Regions from separate parts of the Levilactobacillus sp. HBUAS70063 genome, predicted to be linked through region 2. Evidence: predicted binding sites of a transcription regulator. Region 2 holds the regulator's gene; the other holds the start of a gene.
What was found. Region 2 encodes NrdR, which represses ribonucleotide reductase genes. Its sites were predicted from a motif close to ACACNATATATNGTGT; they were not measured.

Region 1: V8I28_RS02705 (deoxynucleoside kinase) is a predicted target of NrdR. The motif match lies at 7,209-7,224, and genes of this name have one in related genera.

What each region holds. Positions count from the first base shown of each region.
Region 1 is NZ_JBANSM010000001.1:572,209-580,236, reverse strand. Features, by position in the region: gene V8I28_RS02740 (heavy metal-binding domain-containing protein) at 319-639, opposite strand; gene V8I28_RS02735 (hypothetical protein) at 957-1,544, shown strand; gene V8I28_RS02730 (hypothetical protein) at 1,627-1,971, opposite strand; gene V8I28_RS02725 (hypothetical protein) at 2,086-2,793, opposite strand; SMK box riboswitch at 2,922-3,040, shown strand; gene metK (methionine adenosyltransferase) at 3,038-4,225, shown strand; gene V8I28_RS02715 (MDR family MFS transporter) at 4,610-6,091, shown strand; gene V8I28_RS02710 (DUF960 domain-containing protein) at 6,158-6,487, shown strand; gene V8I28_RS02705 (deoxynucleoside kinase) at 6,539-7,186, opposite strand; gene V8I28_RS02700 (Cof-type HAD-IIB family hydrolase) at 7,343-8,028, shown strand, end outside.
Region 2 is NZ_JBANSM010000001.1:30,101-38,128, forward strand. Features, by position in the region: gene pnuC (nicotinamide riboside transporter PnuC) at 1-463, shown strand, start outside; gene V8I28_RS00235 (Bax inhibitor-1/YccA family protein) at 663-1,367, shown strand; gene polA (DNA polymerase I) at 1,834-4,497, shown strand; gene mutM (bifunctional DNA-formamidopyrimidine glycosylase/DNA-(apurinic or apyrimidinic site) lyase) at 4,518-5,381, shown strand; gene coaE (dephospho-CoA kinase) at 5,374-6,000, shown strand; gene nrdR (transcriptional regulator NrdR) at 6,090-6,590, shown strand; gene V8I28_RS00260 (replication initiation and membrane attachment family protein) at 6,594-7,949, shown strand; gene dnaI (primosomal protein DnaI) at 7,953-8,028, shown strand, end outside.

The sequences.
Region 1 (8,028 bases), 540 kb from region 2:
GTTAGTATAAAGCGGGTCGGAGAAGATTAATAATGCCATAATGACCAGTGTGGACAGTTTCCGGGGGACAATCTTACCGATGTGGATATAAAAGGGGCAAAAAGGCCAATAACACCGCGAAAAACGTTACACATCGGGCATTGTGGCCACTTGTAAAATTTGTAAAAAAGCGCTTTCGCGATGAGAAAAAAGTGCAGAAAAAAGCAGATAAAGTAGAACTCTTTTTTTAAGAGGTCGTTTATCCGCTTTTTTATAAACTAAATTATATTCCGACTGTAACGAACATTGTATGGTGACACTTTACTTAATGTGGGGTAATTACCGATATTTCACGGCCGTCCCGTAAGCGGCCACGGATTGCATGTCCGTGCCGATGGAACCGGAATCAAAGCGCATCATGACCACGGCGTCCGCGCCCATCGCCACCGCGTTCTTTCTGAGCCGTTCGATGGCGATATTCCGCGATTCATTCAGCATCTTGGTGTAGTCCTTGATCTCACCACCCACCACATTCTTCAGTGAAGCGCCAATGTTGCGCATGATATTTTTAGATTGCGTGGTCAGGCCGAAAACCTCGCCCAAAACTTCATAGTCTTGTCCGGGAATCTTTTCCGTTGTGGTCACTAAAATTTCTGCCATAGTGTGAAGCCTCCTCATTAGTCTTAGCCCTAATATACCGGTCTTAGCCATAAAAGACAACCGAATCAAAATTCGAAGCCATCGCCGCGGTTTTTGACGATCCAACTGACGTTTATTTTTGCATAAAATTCGCAGTCTATGGCTATTCATGCAACGAGATGGGCTTTATTGGCCCCAAAATTGGCCGGAAATGAATATCCATCTAGTTAACCCCGTATGAAGCGTAATTCACAAACAACTTTAGCTGTTAATTGTATGCTACACATGGTAAAGTAAATTCACGGAGGCCTATCAAGGGGCCCGCAAAAGGAGAAATTATGACTACTGACGAACAGAATTCCTCACGCAACCTTTCCCGCAATGAGCGCGTTCAGCCCTTGAATCCGCAGGAGCGCGATATCATTGATCGTTTCCTCGCGTCACGTCAGGCTCATCGACAACTGACTATTGAAGTTGAGCAACAGCTACGAGAGCCCTTGGATAATTACCATCATCAGCGGCTATTCTACCGCGATGTCAGTGATTTGACCCATTTCCGGCTAAACTTCTTCCGCCACATCGGTCAGTTCCTGCAGAAATCGGTGGCGACGACCTACCAGTTAGAGCTGTGGGATCGCAAGTCACATCACAAGTACTGCTTCCCCGTCGCGGACCTGCTGCAGGCCGATCGGTGCGCTATCGAGGTGGGGACCGCCGTGGAGACGATAACCTACGCTCATCTGGGCTATAAGTTGCGTCGGACCTTCGACATTCAAAACCAGCATCTGTATTGGGAGAAGTCCCAATTCTACGTTGACGGTCAGCCTTTCCCATTGGTAGACGGCCTGATGCTCTTGCAGCAGCGACTGGAGGTTCGCTCGCTGTGCCTGAAGGATTCCTTCCTACACATCAAAGATTTCACTTAAATTAGCACGGCGTCCACGACTTCGGTGGTGGGCTTACATAAAAGAAAAAATCCAACCGCAGTTGACGTGCAGGTTGGATTCGTTAATTCGCCGACGATTGAGCGGCGAGGATGGTGGCTAATCGGCGTTTAGTGGCGCCAATTTGGCCACGTAAGAGCTCGGTGTGACCCACCGGGACGATGTTGGTGGAGCGATGATGGTGGCCGCTAGCGGCGAGAATATGCTCATCAACAACGTAGATGGTGTTGGGATCAATGACCAGATTCCAGTGGTGTTCGGCTTGTACGGACTGGGGCGATAGGGCCAGCGCCGTAATCAGGCTCTGACAAAAGCGATCGATCAGGGCAGCGTCCACGATGGTGTTGCCAGTCAGGGTTGGCTGAAACTTACCGCTGAGGATGTCACCGATCACTTTGATTTCAGGCATAGGGGTTCCTCCAATTTCAATGATGCCCCATTTTAACACGGGATTTCAGTCAGTAGGGCCGATTTCTCAGAGCTTAGCGAAACTTTAAAATTACATCATTAAATCGTTATTCGCCTACTTAAAGAGCAGTAGACCTAGAAATAACTGAATGACGCTGGTGGTAACGAGTTGATAGCGCGCGTTGATCTTGGGTTGGAGCCACCAATAAGCCAGCGCCAGTACTGCGGCGATGACTACGCGCCAGGAGAAATCGAGAAATAAGAGGGTCACCAGCATCACGGCCGGTGTAATCAGAGACCACCGCCAGTCCTGGGCGGCGGGGAGGTAGCTGTGTTCGAAGAAGACCAGGTAGCTGGCGACCAGGGGAATCATCGGCAGTAGAAATTGCGTGGCGAGGTAGTGGTTGCGTAAGAAAAACAGGATCACGGGCACGCCACAGCCGGCTAGAAAGCTAAAGACCACCAGGCCGTAGACGGATTGCAAGCCTAGCTGGGGGACGCACGCGAGCACCAGAAAGATGCAAAGCAGGAGGGCGAAGAGCTGGACTAGATGATCATGCGGAGCCGCTAAGAAGCCCAGGGTGGCCGCGGCCACCACCAGGATGGGACCGATGTGCGATTGGAAGCGCCGTTTAAGAATCAGAAAGTAGCCGGCCGCTAGGAGCATGCCGTAGCCGCCGAGGTAAATCTTGACGTCGGTGGCCAGTGGGGTGCCGGTTGCCGCCGTGGATCCGGCGACCCACCAGAGAATATTCTGGAAAAACGCAAAGGTGAACAGCTGTTGAACCGTTCGATTTTTAAAGAAGGCCATGATTGTGGTCATGGAATCGCTCCATTTCAAAGATTTTAGTATTGTCTTTTATAATAGATATTGTTTTGACCGTGGTCAATCATTCTTTGCAAAAAAACGGTGTGCTTTCTTTTAACCCTCCTTAATGTATGTTAGAATGCTTAAGTTATGAGTCAATTCCCGATAGGATTCACGAATTTAGTGAAGCTGCCTTGTAACCGACTGACGCGAGATTATCGGTCAACTCGTCGTCAACACTATCTAGGGGGAATATCCATTGCAAGAAAGACATTTATTTACGTCGGAATCCGTTTCAGAAGGGCATCCAGATAAGATTGCTGACCAGATCAGCGACGCCATCTTAGATGCACTGCTGGCACAGGACCCGGATTCACGGGTGGCCTGTGAGACGTCCGTGACGACTGGCCTCGTGCTGGTCTTCGGTGAAATCTCAACCAAGGCCTACGTGGACATCCAGAAGGTCGTTCGCCAAACCATTAAAGAAATTGGGTACACGGACGGTCAATACGGCTTTGACGGAGACAATTGTGCCGTCTTGGTCGCCATCGACGAACAATCACCAGACATTGCGCAAGGGGTCGATGATTCCTACGAAACGCGTGAGGGTGACGAAGATCCATTAGACAAGATTGGTGCCGGTGACCAAGGGTTAATGTTTGGTTACGCCATCGATGAGACACCAGAATTAATGCCCCTGCCAATCACGCTGAGCCACGCCTTAATGCGGCGGATTGCCAGCTTGCGGAAGATGGGCACCATTGATTACTTACGGCCAGACGCCAAGGCGGAAGTCACCGTTGAATACGACGATGACGGCAAGCCAATGCGGGTCGACACGGTCGTCTTGAGTACGCAACACGATCCGGACGTGACGCTCGATCGGATTCGTCAAGACGTCATCGACCAAGTGGTTAAGGAAGTCATTCCGGCTAACTTGTTAGACGATCAAACGAAATACTTTATCAATCCAACGGGTCGTTTCGTGATTGGTGGTCCCCAAGGGGATGCCGGTCTGACCGGACGGAAGATCATCGTGGACACTTACGGTGGCGCCGCGCACCATGGTGGTGGGGCCTTCTCCGGTAAGGATGCCACCAAGGTGGACCGGTCCGCGAGTTATGCGGCCCGCTACATCGCCAAGAACATCGTGGCGGCTAAATTAGCCAGCGAATGTGAAGTTCAGATCGCCTACGCCATTGGGGTGGCGGAACCCGTTTCCGTTTCCATCAACACGTTTGGCACCGGGACGGTTTCGGAAGGCAAATTAGCCCAAGCCGTTCGTCAACTCTTTGACCTGCGTCCAGCTGGCATCATTAAGATGCTCGACTTGAAGCGGCCAATCTACAAGCAAACGGCGGCGTACGGTCACTTTGGCCGGACCGACATTGACTTGCCGTGGGAACACACGGACAAGGTCGATGCCTTGAAGGCGGCTTGCAAGTAAAGTATCCTGATTAACGTTTAAATTCCAATCCTGCTAGTGGGCTAACGACTTGCTAGTGGGATTTTTTGGTTGGCGGCAAGAACGTCGAGACTGGTGGCCTGCATCCGGCAGAGGTCCTGTCATCGGAAACTTTGCGTGAGCTGGTCGCCTTACCGTTCGCCCCAGATGAGCTGGGACGCGGTGGGCAACGACAAGACGGCCAGCCCACATGTCCACGCTATCCAGAAAATGAAGCACCGTGCCGGTTTATTTTTCTCAGGGGTTGTTTTTTTAGGGATGACCCGTGATAATATAAGGTATTACTGTTTCAAACAGAACTTGGGAAGTAGCGCGCTTGGCTACTCAGTTTCGTTGTGTGGTGGGGCCCAACGGTAGGAGGAAATTATGGTTAAGAAACAAACAAACGTTAAAGTTGTCACGATTGCTGTTTTTGTGGCAACGTTTATGTCCGCCGTTGAAGGAACAATTGTCTCAACCGCCATGCCGACCATCGTCGGTGATTTGCGGGGGGTGGCCCTGATGAACTGGGTCTTCTCCATCTTCTTGCTGACCAGTGCGATCGCCACGCCAATCTATGGCAAACTGGCCGATACCATGGGCCGCAAGGTGGTCTTTTTGGTCGGGCTCTTCATCTTCGTGCTGGGGTCCACGTTATCGGGGATGTCGCATAGCATGGAGACCTTGATTGCCTGGCGCGCTCTGCAGGGGATTGGTGCCGGGGCCATCATGCCCGTCTCATTTACGATTCTAGCCGATATTTACCCGGTGGAGCAGCGTGCCCGGGTGATGGGCCTCAATGGGTCCGCCTGGGGAATTGCGGCGGTTGTTGCGCCTTTATTGGGGGGCTTCATCGTCGATCAGCTCAGCTGGCACTGGATCTTCTTCATTAACATTCCGATTGGAATTGTCACGATGGGGCTAATCTGGTTTTATCTCAATGAAAATACTCAACGCAAGGCCTTCAGCATGGATTGGGCCGGTTGTATCTGGCTGTCCGTCGGCTTGCTGGCGGTCATGCTGACGTTCCAGCTTCTCGGTGAGGGCGACCTGAACGTGACCTGGGTGATTGCCGGCTTTATCGTGGCCATCCTGGCGTTCTGGGCGTTCATTCGCCAGGAAAAACGGGCCAATGATCCGCTGATTCCCATGGCCTTGTTCGCTAACCGAACTTTCGTGGTCCAAAACTTAATCGCAGCATTATTGAGCGGGTTCATCATGGGCTTTGAAGTCTACCTGCCCACCTGGACCCAAGGCTTGCTGGGGTTAAAGGCCTCCGAGGCCGGTTTTGCCATCACCCCGAGCTCCTTGATGTGGATTGTCGGGTCCTTTATCGCCGGTAAATTATTAATGAAGCGGTCGCCGTATCAGATTGTCAATATTAGCCTGAGCCTGGTGCTCGTAGGGGCGGTGACCATGGCCGTGATTCCCGCAACCACGCCATTTTGGAGCTTCTTCGTAATTGCCGCTATTTGTGGAACTGGCTTTGGGATTACGATTACCACCACCACGGTGACGGTTCAAAGCAAGGTGGCCGTCGATGAGATTGGCGTGGCGACCTCGTTTAATACGCTGGCCCGGACCTTGGGACAGACCGTCATGGTTTCAGTCTTAGGTATCATCATGAACGTTGCCATGGCCCGCGGCGTGGCCAGCCATGCCGGCACCAACCTGGCAATGATGAATAAGTTGATTAACCCACAGACGGCCAAAGATTTGCCAGCACACCTTTTACCCACGCTTCATGGTATTCTGTATCAAGGGCTCCATCTGATCTTTATTGCTGGGGTGCTCCTGATCGTCTTGTCCTTTATCGTCAATCTGTTTGACCGGCGCGAGACCCAGAGTCTCAGTGACCATCAAGCGTAATTATTCCCGTTTTACAGGTGAGTACGGTATAATAGTTCTAAATGACCGAGAGTGGAGGCGAAGAAAATGTTCGAAAAAAATCATGCACGTTATGCCAGTTACGGCACCGTTGCGGTTCTACCCGGCGACATGATCGACGCCGTTTGGAAAATTATCGACCACGATCTTCAAGGGGTCTTCCCATTGGAGAATCTATTAACGTTCAAACTGCACAACAATCAAGGGACCACCACGTTTGAATACGTTCAAATGGATGCGGACGATCAGCCCGCTGCGTTGAGCGCAGGGTTTGATACCAATTTCGCTTATGCTCCCGAACTACCGGATACCGTCTTGGCATATGACGATGGCGACAGCCAGATTATTCTATTGCCATCCGAAACGGCCGATCACTAGATCAAAAAATCTCCCGCAAACCAGTGTTGGTTTACGGGAGATTTTTGGGTTTTAAACCGCTGTGTCGGTGCGAATGCTCTTGAGGGCTTCGTCAATCTGACCCAGAACGATTTCGGTGTTGCCTGGTTGGTCAAGGTCATACTTTTGTAAGTCAATCTTGATCTTAGGACTGATGTCGTAATCGGCAAACCAACCTTGGTAAGCCGTCCACATCTTCTTGTAGTAGGATTCCAGTTCAGGATTGTTGTCGAATTGTTCGTAGTCCCGGCCACGCTTCTTGATCCGGTGAAGGATGGTGTCAAAGTCGGCGTCCGCATAGACCAGTAAGTCTGGCGCCTTCTTTGGCAGCTCGTTTAATTCGTTCATCATGTTGTCGAGGAGTTGTAAGTAAACCTCAAGCTCGGTGTCCGTGATGTTACCTTCAGCGTTGTTTTCTCGCGTGAACAGGGCGTCTTCGTAGATGGAGCGGTCTAAGACGTTGTTGTCGTCCGCGAGCGCCCGCTTAATCATACTAAAGCGTTTGTTCAAGAAGTAAATCTGAAGCAAGAAACCATATTGCTTCGGGTCCCGGTAATAGAGCGGTAACACCGGGTTATCACCAACGGGTTCGAAGAATGCTTGCGTATTTAAGTGTGATGCGATTTTTCCAGTTAGGGTCGTTTTGCCGACCCCGATCATTCCAGCTGTAATTATCACCATGATAGCCCCTCTTTTATTAGAAATACAAGATATAGTGTACCATAAAATGACTGACTACTACATCTGCCGGGAAGAAAAATTTCCGCCATTTCCGGTCCTTTGGTCATTGTTGTATAATGAAACCGTTGGTATTAGTGGATTTAGGAGGTTGATTAAATGTATCAAGCAATCGTCTTTTTTGATCTGGATGGGACTTTATTTGACGACGACAAGAATGTTTTACCGACAAGTGTCGCAGCCATTCAAGAAATGCAACAACATCATATTCTACCAGTTATTGCGACTGGAAGAAACATTTTTGAGATTCAATATGTCCTCGACGCGACCGGCATCGACGCTGTGGTCAGTGCTAACGGGAGTTACGTCCAGTATCAGGGCAAAAAATTAACGGCCGCGGTCATCGACCAGGCCACGCTCGACGAGATTACGGCCTTCGCTAAGGCGCAGGGCGATCCACTGGGCTACTTCAACAATCGCGGCTTCCGGTTGAGTCAAGCCAACCAGGATACGGTTGATAATTTTAAATTACTTCGGTTGGATGCCCAGGTCGACCCGACGTGGTATCAGCACCAAGAGATAAACTTCCTGAACGTCTTTAATCGTGACAAGGAGAAGATTTATCAGGAAAAATTTGCCGGCACGTTGTCCTTCGTGCGTAATAATCCGCGGGCACTAGACACCATGCGGACCGGAATCACCAAACAAACGGGAATTCGGACGTTTCTCAAGGAAGCCGGTCTCACCGGCGTCAAAACCTATGCGTTTGGGGATGGCTTAAATGACCTCCAGATGTTCGATGAGGTGGATATCCCCATCGCCATGGGCAACGGTGTCTTTCAGGC
Region 2 (8,028 bases):
TGGGTCATTTGCCATGGATATTATTTATGTGATTTCACAACCCATCGGCTGGTACATGTGGGGCCACGATGAGGCGACCCACTCCTTCAAACGCAACACGCGGCGGTGGATTTTCATCGGGGCGTTCGTGGCCTGGGCGATCGGCTGGGTGGTCCTTGCCGCTTTAAACGGTCAACTGCCATACTTCGATTCCGTTAACTTTGTGGTCAGCATCATTGCCCAACTGCTCTACATTTTGAAATACAAGGAAAATTGGTCACTGTGGATCGTGGTCAACATTGCCAATGTGTTGTACTGGAGCATTCTGACGGTGCAGATTCTAATTGGCGCTACGAGCATTGGAACCCTAGGGGCGAACCTTTCCCAAGTGGCCCTGCAAGCGGCACTGTTGTTCAATTCGATTTATGCCAATAAGGTCTGGGCCAGCGGTGAAGCCGATAACGAAGGTGGCGCCGGTAAATAATTGTCCGCAATAGAAACTTAATAATTCGGTTTTTACGGGGGAACGGTGCGGATCGTTCCCCTTTTTGGTGGGCTTGTCCGCGACAGATTACTTGTATTTGGCCCTAGATTTGATAAAATATACTCTAATAAACCCAGAAGTTATACCGCAATTGGGCGGTGTTCAGCTGGGGAAGTTTGAATAAAAAAGGAGCGTTTCAATGAACAACTATGAACAGCAACCCCGTCAAACGATTAATACCGAGGTCGGCCTCAATGGTTTCATGACCAAAATGTTCGGGTGGATGGGCTTGTCTGTGCTGGTTTCTGCCGTGACGGCTTTTGTTATGGCAACCCAGTTCAGCGGGACCTTGCAAAACCTCAGCGGTGGGTCGATGATCCTGCCACTCATTGTCTGGTTTGTCTTGCCATTCGTGATTAGTGGCCAATCGATGAAGCGTCCAACCGTGGCCTTTGTGGGCCTGATGGTCTATGCGGTGGTCACCGGGGCCGTCTTCTCAATCTACACGTTGATTTACAGTCAAACGTCAATCGCCGCCGCCTTCGTTTCCAGTGCCGCCGTCTTCTTGACGATGGCCACCATCGGGGTCACGACGAAACGCGACCTGACTAAGATCGGGACGCAAGCCTCCGCCGCCTTGATTGGGCTGATTGTGGCGATGGTGATTAACCTGTTCTTACGGAGCTCACTGATTGCCATGATCTTCTCCTTTATCGCTGTGATTATCTTTGCTGCCTTGACGGCTTGGGATACCCAACGGATGAAGAAGATGTACCTCCAGTACGGTGACCAAGTCTCCAGTACGGGGCTGGCCATCAACGGTGCATTACAATTATACTTGGATTTCGTCAACTTATTCTTACAACTCTTACAAATCTTTGGCTTGTTTGGCGGCAGAGACTAACCGCAAGCAAACCCATGAAGCAATGGAGCGAGGTATCGGCAAAGGCTGGTGCTTCGCTTTTTGTATCTAACAGGTAAAAGTGGGCGGCCGGCGTAGAAGACTGAAAGTAAGGACGTTGTGGGCGTCACGTGGGCACTCTTTGGGCGATGTCATTGAGACAAAATGGGAAACGAATGCCTATTTAGTGGGATTATGTAACATGCAACTAAAGAAAACAGCCGCGGAATGAAGGCTTGTCGCGTGGCTTGATGGTCGCAGGCCCGGTCTTTGACTGAAAGCGTCTCGCCATAGCAGGTGAAACGCCTGACAAGCGTAGACAATTGGCTGATGTCACGGTGGTTGACGGGGTCATCTCGCGTAAAATTCACGCAAGGTCGGTTTTCATTTCGGATTTGCGCCCATCTTTGGTAAAATATAAGCAGAATACGCGAGTGGCCGCAGATCGGCCGCTCGGGAGGAGCGAATTATGGCGGACAAACGATTATTATTGATCGACGGCAACAGTGTGACCTTCAAGGCTTTCTACGCGTTGTACACGTCTTTAGGGCGATTCACCAACAGCGAAGGGCTCCACACCAACGCCATTTATGGGTTCAACACGATGTTAGAGACCATGCTGAAGAACGTGGACCCTACGCACGCCTTGGTGGCGTTCGATGCGGGTAAGGTCACGTTCCGGACGAAAATGTACGACGATTACAAGGGCGGCCGGGCGAAGACGGCACCGGAACTTTCCGAACAATTTCCCTATGTCAAGGAACTCTTGGCCGCACGGGGGATTCAGACCTATGAGCTGCCGAATTACGAGGCCGATGACATCATCGGGACGTTGGCGAAGCAGGCCGAGGCCGAAGGGTTTACCACGACCATCGTGACCGGGGACCGGGATCTTACCCAGTTGGCCAACGACCACACCACGGTAGCCATTTCCAAGAAGGGGGTTAGCGAGATCGAACGCTACACCCCGGCTTACGTCAAGGAGAAGATGGGCGTGACCCCCGAACAGATCATTGATATCAAGGGCCTTCAGGGGGATAACTCCGATAATTATCCCGGCGTCACTGGCGTAGGACCCAAGCGCGCCGTGGACCTGGTCGGCAAGTACGGTAGCATCGAGGGCATCTACGACCATATCGACGACATTACCGCCAAGAAACTCAAGGAACACCTGGTGGCGGACCACGATCAGGCCTTGCTCGCCAAACGACTCGCCACGATTAATCGCGATGCGCCGGTCGAAAAAAAGGTGGCCGACCTGGTCTATCAAGGGCCGAACCGCGACGACCTGGTGGCCTTTTATCAACGCATGAACTTCCGGACCTTCCTGAGCAAGATGGACTTCGAGGGCGACACACCGACCGCCACGCCAGGTCTCAAGGATATCGATTACACTGTTTTGACGGCCGATAACATGGTGGCGCTACCCGATTTTACCGCCGATGGCTGTGAATTCTACTTGGAAATGCCGGATGAAAATTACCACACGTCGCCCTTCGCTGGCTTTGCCATTGGTGATGACGACCACTGGTGGGTTAGCCGCGATGCCAGCCTCCTACAGCAGGAGCCGTTAAAGACCATTCTGACGTCTTCTGACGTTGCCAAGCAGGTCTTTGACGCCAAACGGACGTACGTGGGCTTGAATCGCTTAGGCCTGACGTTAGCCGGCGTAGACTGCGACCTGTTACTCTGCTCGTATTTGTTGAACACCTACGACAACAGCAACGACCTCGGTCGGGTGGCGATGGAACACGGCTACGAGCAAGTAGCGACCGATGAGGATATTTATGGCAAGGGGGCCAAGCGGGCCATCCCCGAAGATGATGAGGTCTTCTTCAAGCATCTGGCCCGCAAGACCCGCGCGATTGAACAGCTACGGCCAAAATTATTCGAGGGCCTCGATGAAAACGAACAAACCAAGCTCTACCGGGAGATTGAATTGCCGATGAGTTTCGTCTTGGCGCGGATGGAAATCGCCGGGATTACCGTGGACGCCAGTGAGCTGGAGGCCATGGGGAGCAAGTTTACCGAGCAACTCGCCGAGATTGAACAGACCATTTATCAGGAGGCCGGCGAGGAATTTAACATTGGTTCGCCCAAGCAGTTGGGTCACATCTTGTTTGAGAAGATGGGCCTACCAGTGATTAAGAAGACCAAGACCGGCTACTCCACGGCGGTGGGCGTGCTGGAGAAACTGGCGGCCGATGCGCCGATTGCCGAGAACATCCTGCGCTACCGCAAGATTGCCAAGATTCAGTCGACCTATGTGGAGGGCCTGCTCAAGGTGATTCACCCTGAGGATCAGAAGGTCCACACCCGCTACCTGCAAACGTTGACGCAGACGGGCCGGCTATCTTCGGTTGACCCGAACCTGCAAAACATTCCGGTCAGAACTGAAGAGGGCCGGACGATTCGGAAGGCCTTTGTGCCGCGGCACCCGGGCTGGCAGATCTTTTCGTCCGACTACTCGCAGATTGAACTGCGGGTACTGGCCCACATGAGTCACGATGCCAACATGCAAGAAGCCTTTAGAGAGGGCGAGGATATTCACGCGGCCACGGCCCGGCGAATCTTTAAGATGGCCCCCGATGCCGAGGTCACGCCGAACATTCGGCGGCAGGCCAAGGCGGTTAACTTCGGGATTGTTTACGGTATCAGTGACTTCGGGCTGTCCCAGAACATTGGGATTACGCGTAAACAGGCCAAGAACTTTATTGACACCTACTTTGAGGAGTACCCCGGTGTCAAGGCCTATACGGAACGCATGGTGCAACAAGCCCATGAGTTAGGGTACGTGGAGACCATCGCACACCGGCGGCGGTATTTGCCAGACATTAACTCGCGGAACTTCAATCAGCGGTCCTTTGCCGAACGAACCGCGATGAACACGCCCATTCAAGGGAGTGCGGCCGATATTATCAAGATTGCGATGATTCGCATGGAAGCGGCCATCCAAGACCTACAAGCCACGATGCTTCTGCAGGTTCACGATGAGTTGATCTTCGAGGCACCCGCCGAGGAGATTCCAACGTTGGCTAAGCTGGTCCCGAGCGTGATGGATTCCGCCATTGATTTGGAAATCCCGTTGAAGGTTGAGAGTCACTACGGGCCAACCTGGTATGACGCCAAGTAGCTACAAAGGAGAGAGAATGTATGCCAGAATTACCAGAGGTTGAAACCGTTCGGCGGGGCTTAGAGAGTCTCGTGGGCGGTGCGACGATTGACCACGTCGACGTCTTTTATCCCAAGATGGTGCGACCGGACGCCGAGATCTTTACGGCCGACCTGATTGGCCGGAAGATTGAACGGGTCGACCGGCGGGGAAAGTACCTGCTCTTTCGGCTCAGCGGGGACCTGACGCTGGTCTCTCACCTGCGGATGGAGGGCAAGTATGACGTTCAACCCGCGGGAAGCCCGGTGCCTAAACACACCCACGTGATTTTTTATCTCAAGGATCGCCGGGAACTGCGGTACAACGATACCCGGAAATTTGGCCGAATGCGCTTGGTTAAGACCGGCACGGAGGGAATCGAACTGCCATCGCTGGGCAAACTGGGGCCGGAGCCCACGGAAGAAACGTTAACACTGGCGTACATGCAACGCATCTTTGGCAAGTCCCATAAGATTATCAAGCCATTTCTGCTAGACCAGTCGCGCATTGCCGGGTTAGGCAACATTTACGCGGATGAGGTTCTGTGGTTGTCGAAGATTAATCCGCTGACGCCGGTTGACACGTTGACGACCGATCAGCTCGCCACGCTACGAAAGGCCATTATCCAGGAGATTGGGCGCGCAATTGCCGGGCACGGCACCACCGTTCACTCCTTCTCCACGGCCTTTGGCGAGGCGGGGAACTTCCAGAATCAGCTACACGTCTACGGCCACGAGGGGGAACCCTGTGAGCGCTGTGGGACCGAGATTGTGAAGATTAAGGTGGCCCAGCGCGGAACCCACTTCTGTCCGCATTGCCAGCCGTATCCGCCGGAAGCTGTGGAAGAAGGTTTGGCCCATGACTGAGGTGTGGGGCTTGACCGGCGGCATTGCCACGGGAAAATCCACGGTCAGTGTCTGGCTCAGACAGGCCGGTTTGACCATCATCGACGCAGATGTGATTGCCCGTGAGGTGGTTGCCCCGGGAACGCCGGGATTGCGGCAGATTTTGACCACCTTTGGGGCGGACTACCGTCAGGCGGATGGGCAATTGAATCGCCATAAATTGGGCCGGTTGGTCTTTGGTCAACCGACGGAACTCCGTCGGTTGGAAGCCATCACCACGCCCTTAATTCAGGCGGAAATCACCCGTCAGCTGGCTACGTACCGGAAACAAGGCGTGCCGGCCATCATGATCGATGCCCCCACGTTTTACGAGGTGGGTTACTTGATTCATCTGGTGGACCACGTCATGGTCGTGGCCACCACGCCAGCGATTCAACGGCAGCGGTTGATGGCCCGAGACGGCCTCACCCAGGCGGCCGCGCAGGCGCGAATTGACCAGCAATGGCCGATTGAAAAGAAGGTGGCCCGCGCCGATGTCGTGATTGATAACGCGGGAACGATTGCCGAAACGCGCCAACAAGTGGTAAAATGGCTTGACACCACTAATTTAGGCTCGTCGTCGGCGATTAAGTCCGACTGAGCAATTGGTGGGAGCTGACCGTGGTGAACGGTCGACGTGTTGTTAACGTTTAAATCAATCAGAACCAATGAAAAAATGAGGTGACCAAAATGCAGTGTCCGCACTGTCATCATAATGGATCGCGGGTCGTCGATAGTCGACCGACCGACGATGGGCGCGTCATCCGCCGGCGCCGTGAGTGCGAGAGCTGTGGCTTTCGGTTCACAACGTTTGAGCGAGTTGAAGTGACACCGCTGTTGGTAATTAAGAAGAACGGGACGCGTGAGGAATTCAACCGCGAGAAGATTCTACGCGGCATCATCCGCTCGGCGGAGAAACGACCGGTGGGGATGGATGTCATGACTAAGATGGTCGATGACGTCGAGAATAAGATTCGCGCGTTGGGGGTTAATGAGATTTCCAGTCAGCTAATCGGGGAATACGTCATGAACCGGTTGGTTGACGTGGATGAGATTGCCTACATCCGATTTGCCAGTGTTTACCGGCAGTTTAAGGATACCGGCGTCTTCTTCAATGAATTAAAAGACATGATGGATAAGGATAAGGCGAAGGCCAAGGACCGGAACCATCGGCAAAGCGAGGCGAAATAGGGCATGGAGGATTCCTGGCACCAATTGCAGCCGAAAACGGGCTTTTTGGTCCGGCTGGCCGACCGCCTGACCGATCAGAGCTGGCAGACGCTTACGCAACTCTATCAGCCGATTATTGGACCGAGTGCCACGGGGCTCTTTTCGGCCCTTTTTTGGCTACCCGAACGGGAAAGTTATCACCGCCACGCCATCTTACTTGCGGAACTGAGCCTCGACTTAGCCCACCTGTATGCGGCGCGTTTGCGGTTGGAAGCCACGGGGTTATTGACCACGCGAGTGAAGACCGAGGACGACCTGTCGAGCTTTGTCTACGAGCTCCATGCGCCACTGACGCCGCAGGCTTTCTTTAAGGATGACCTGCTGAGCGTTCAGTTGCTGGGTGTCGTGGGCGAAGAGCTTTACCAGGCATTGGTGACGGCGAATACGCCGGTCGCCAAGCCAAGCGAAAATGAACAGAATATTACCAAAAATTTCTTAGACGTGTTTCACGTTGATGGGGATGAGCTGCGAGATATTCCCGCGGTGATTACCCATAATCGCGAAACCTCGTCACCAGCCAGTGGTCCCAATTTATCGGCGGACCAGGTCCAGTTTGATTTTAAACTGCTGGGAGAACTGCTGGAGCGGTCCTTCGTGGATACGCGAGCGGTCAGCAAGTATCGCCAGCTCTTGTTGACGGAGCATGCGACCTATGGCTTAGACGAACCGACGATGGCCCGTTATATTGGTGAGGCCACCGACCTGGCGACCAACGTCTTCAATCCGGAGCAGTTCAAACGCATCGTTGCCCAGGCCTTTGGTTTACAACACCGGCAGGCCTCGGTTGCGCCGGCCACTCCAGCACCGGCCGCGACCGATGTTAAGGGGGCTTCGAGCGCCGAACAAGCGCTGATTAAGGTGGCGGCCAATACGGCACCGGCGGCCTTCCTACAGGGAATTAAGCAAAATACCGGCGGCTTCGTGACGGACGGCGAGCAGCGGATTGTCCGCGACCTAGTGAGCCGGCAATTATTCCCCGAGTCCGTCTTGAATCTGATGATTTATCACGTGCTGGTCGATGAGGATCGGCCCACGTTGAATAAGAACCTGCTGGACACGATTGCTAACGACTGGAGTAAGGCCAAGATTAACACGCCCCAGCTGGCCATCCAGAAGATTCGGGAGCGCCAGCAGGCGGCCACTAAGCCGCGACGCTCGCGCCGGCAGCCGACGGTTAAGGAGACCTTACCGGACTGGGCGAAGAAGCCAGATGGCACGGCGCAAGCCACCACTAAGGCCAAGCTCACGACGGCCCAACAAAAGCAATTGCAGCAGCGGATTGCCCGCTTGGAGAAACGCAGTAAAGGGAAGGAGGACTAGCCAATGGAAGATTTAAGTAAGACCATGCAGCAACTGATGAGTCAGCGGCATTTAAACGATAACTATCGTCAACTCATGG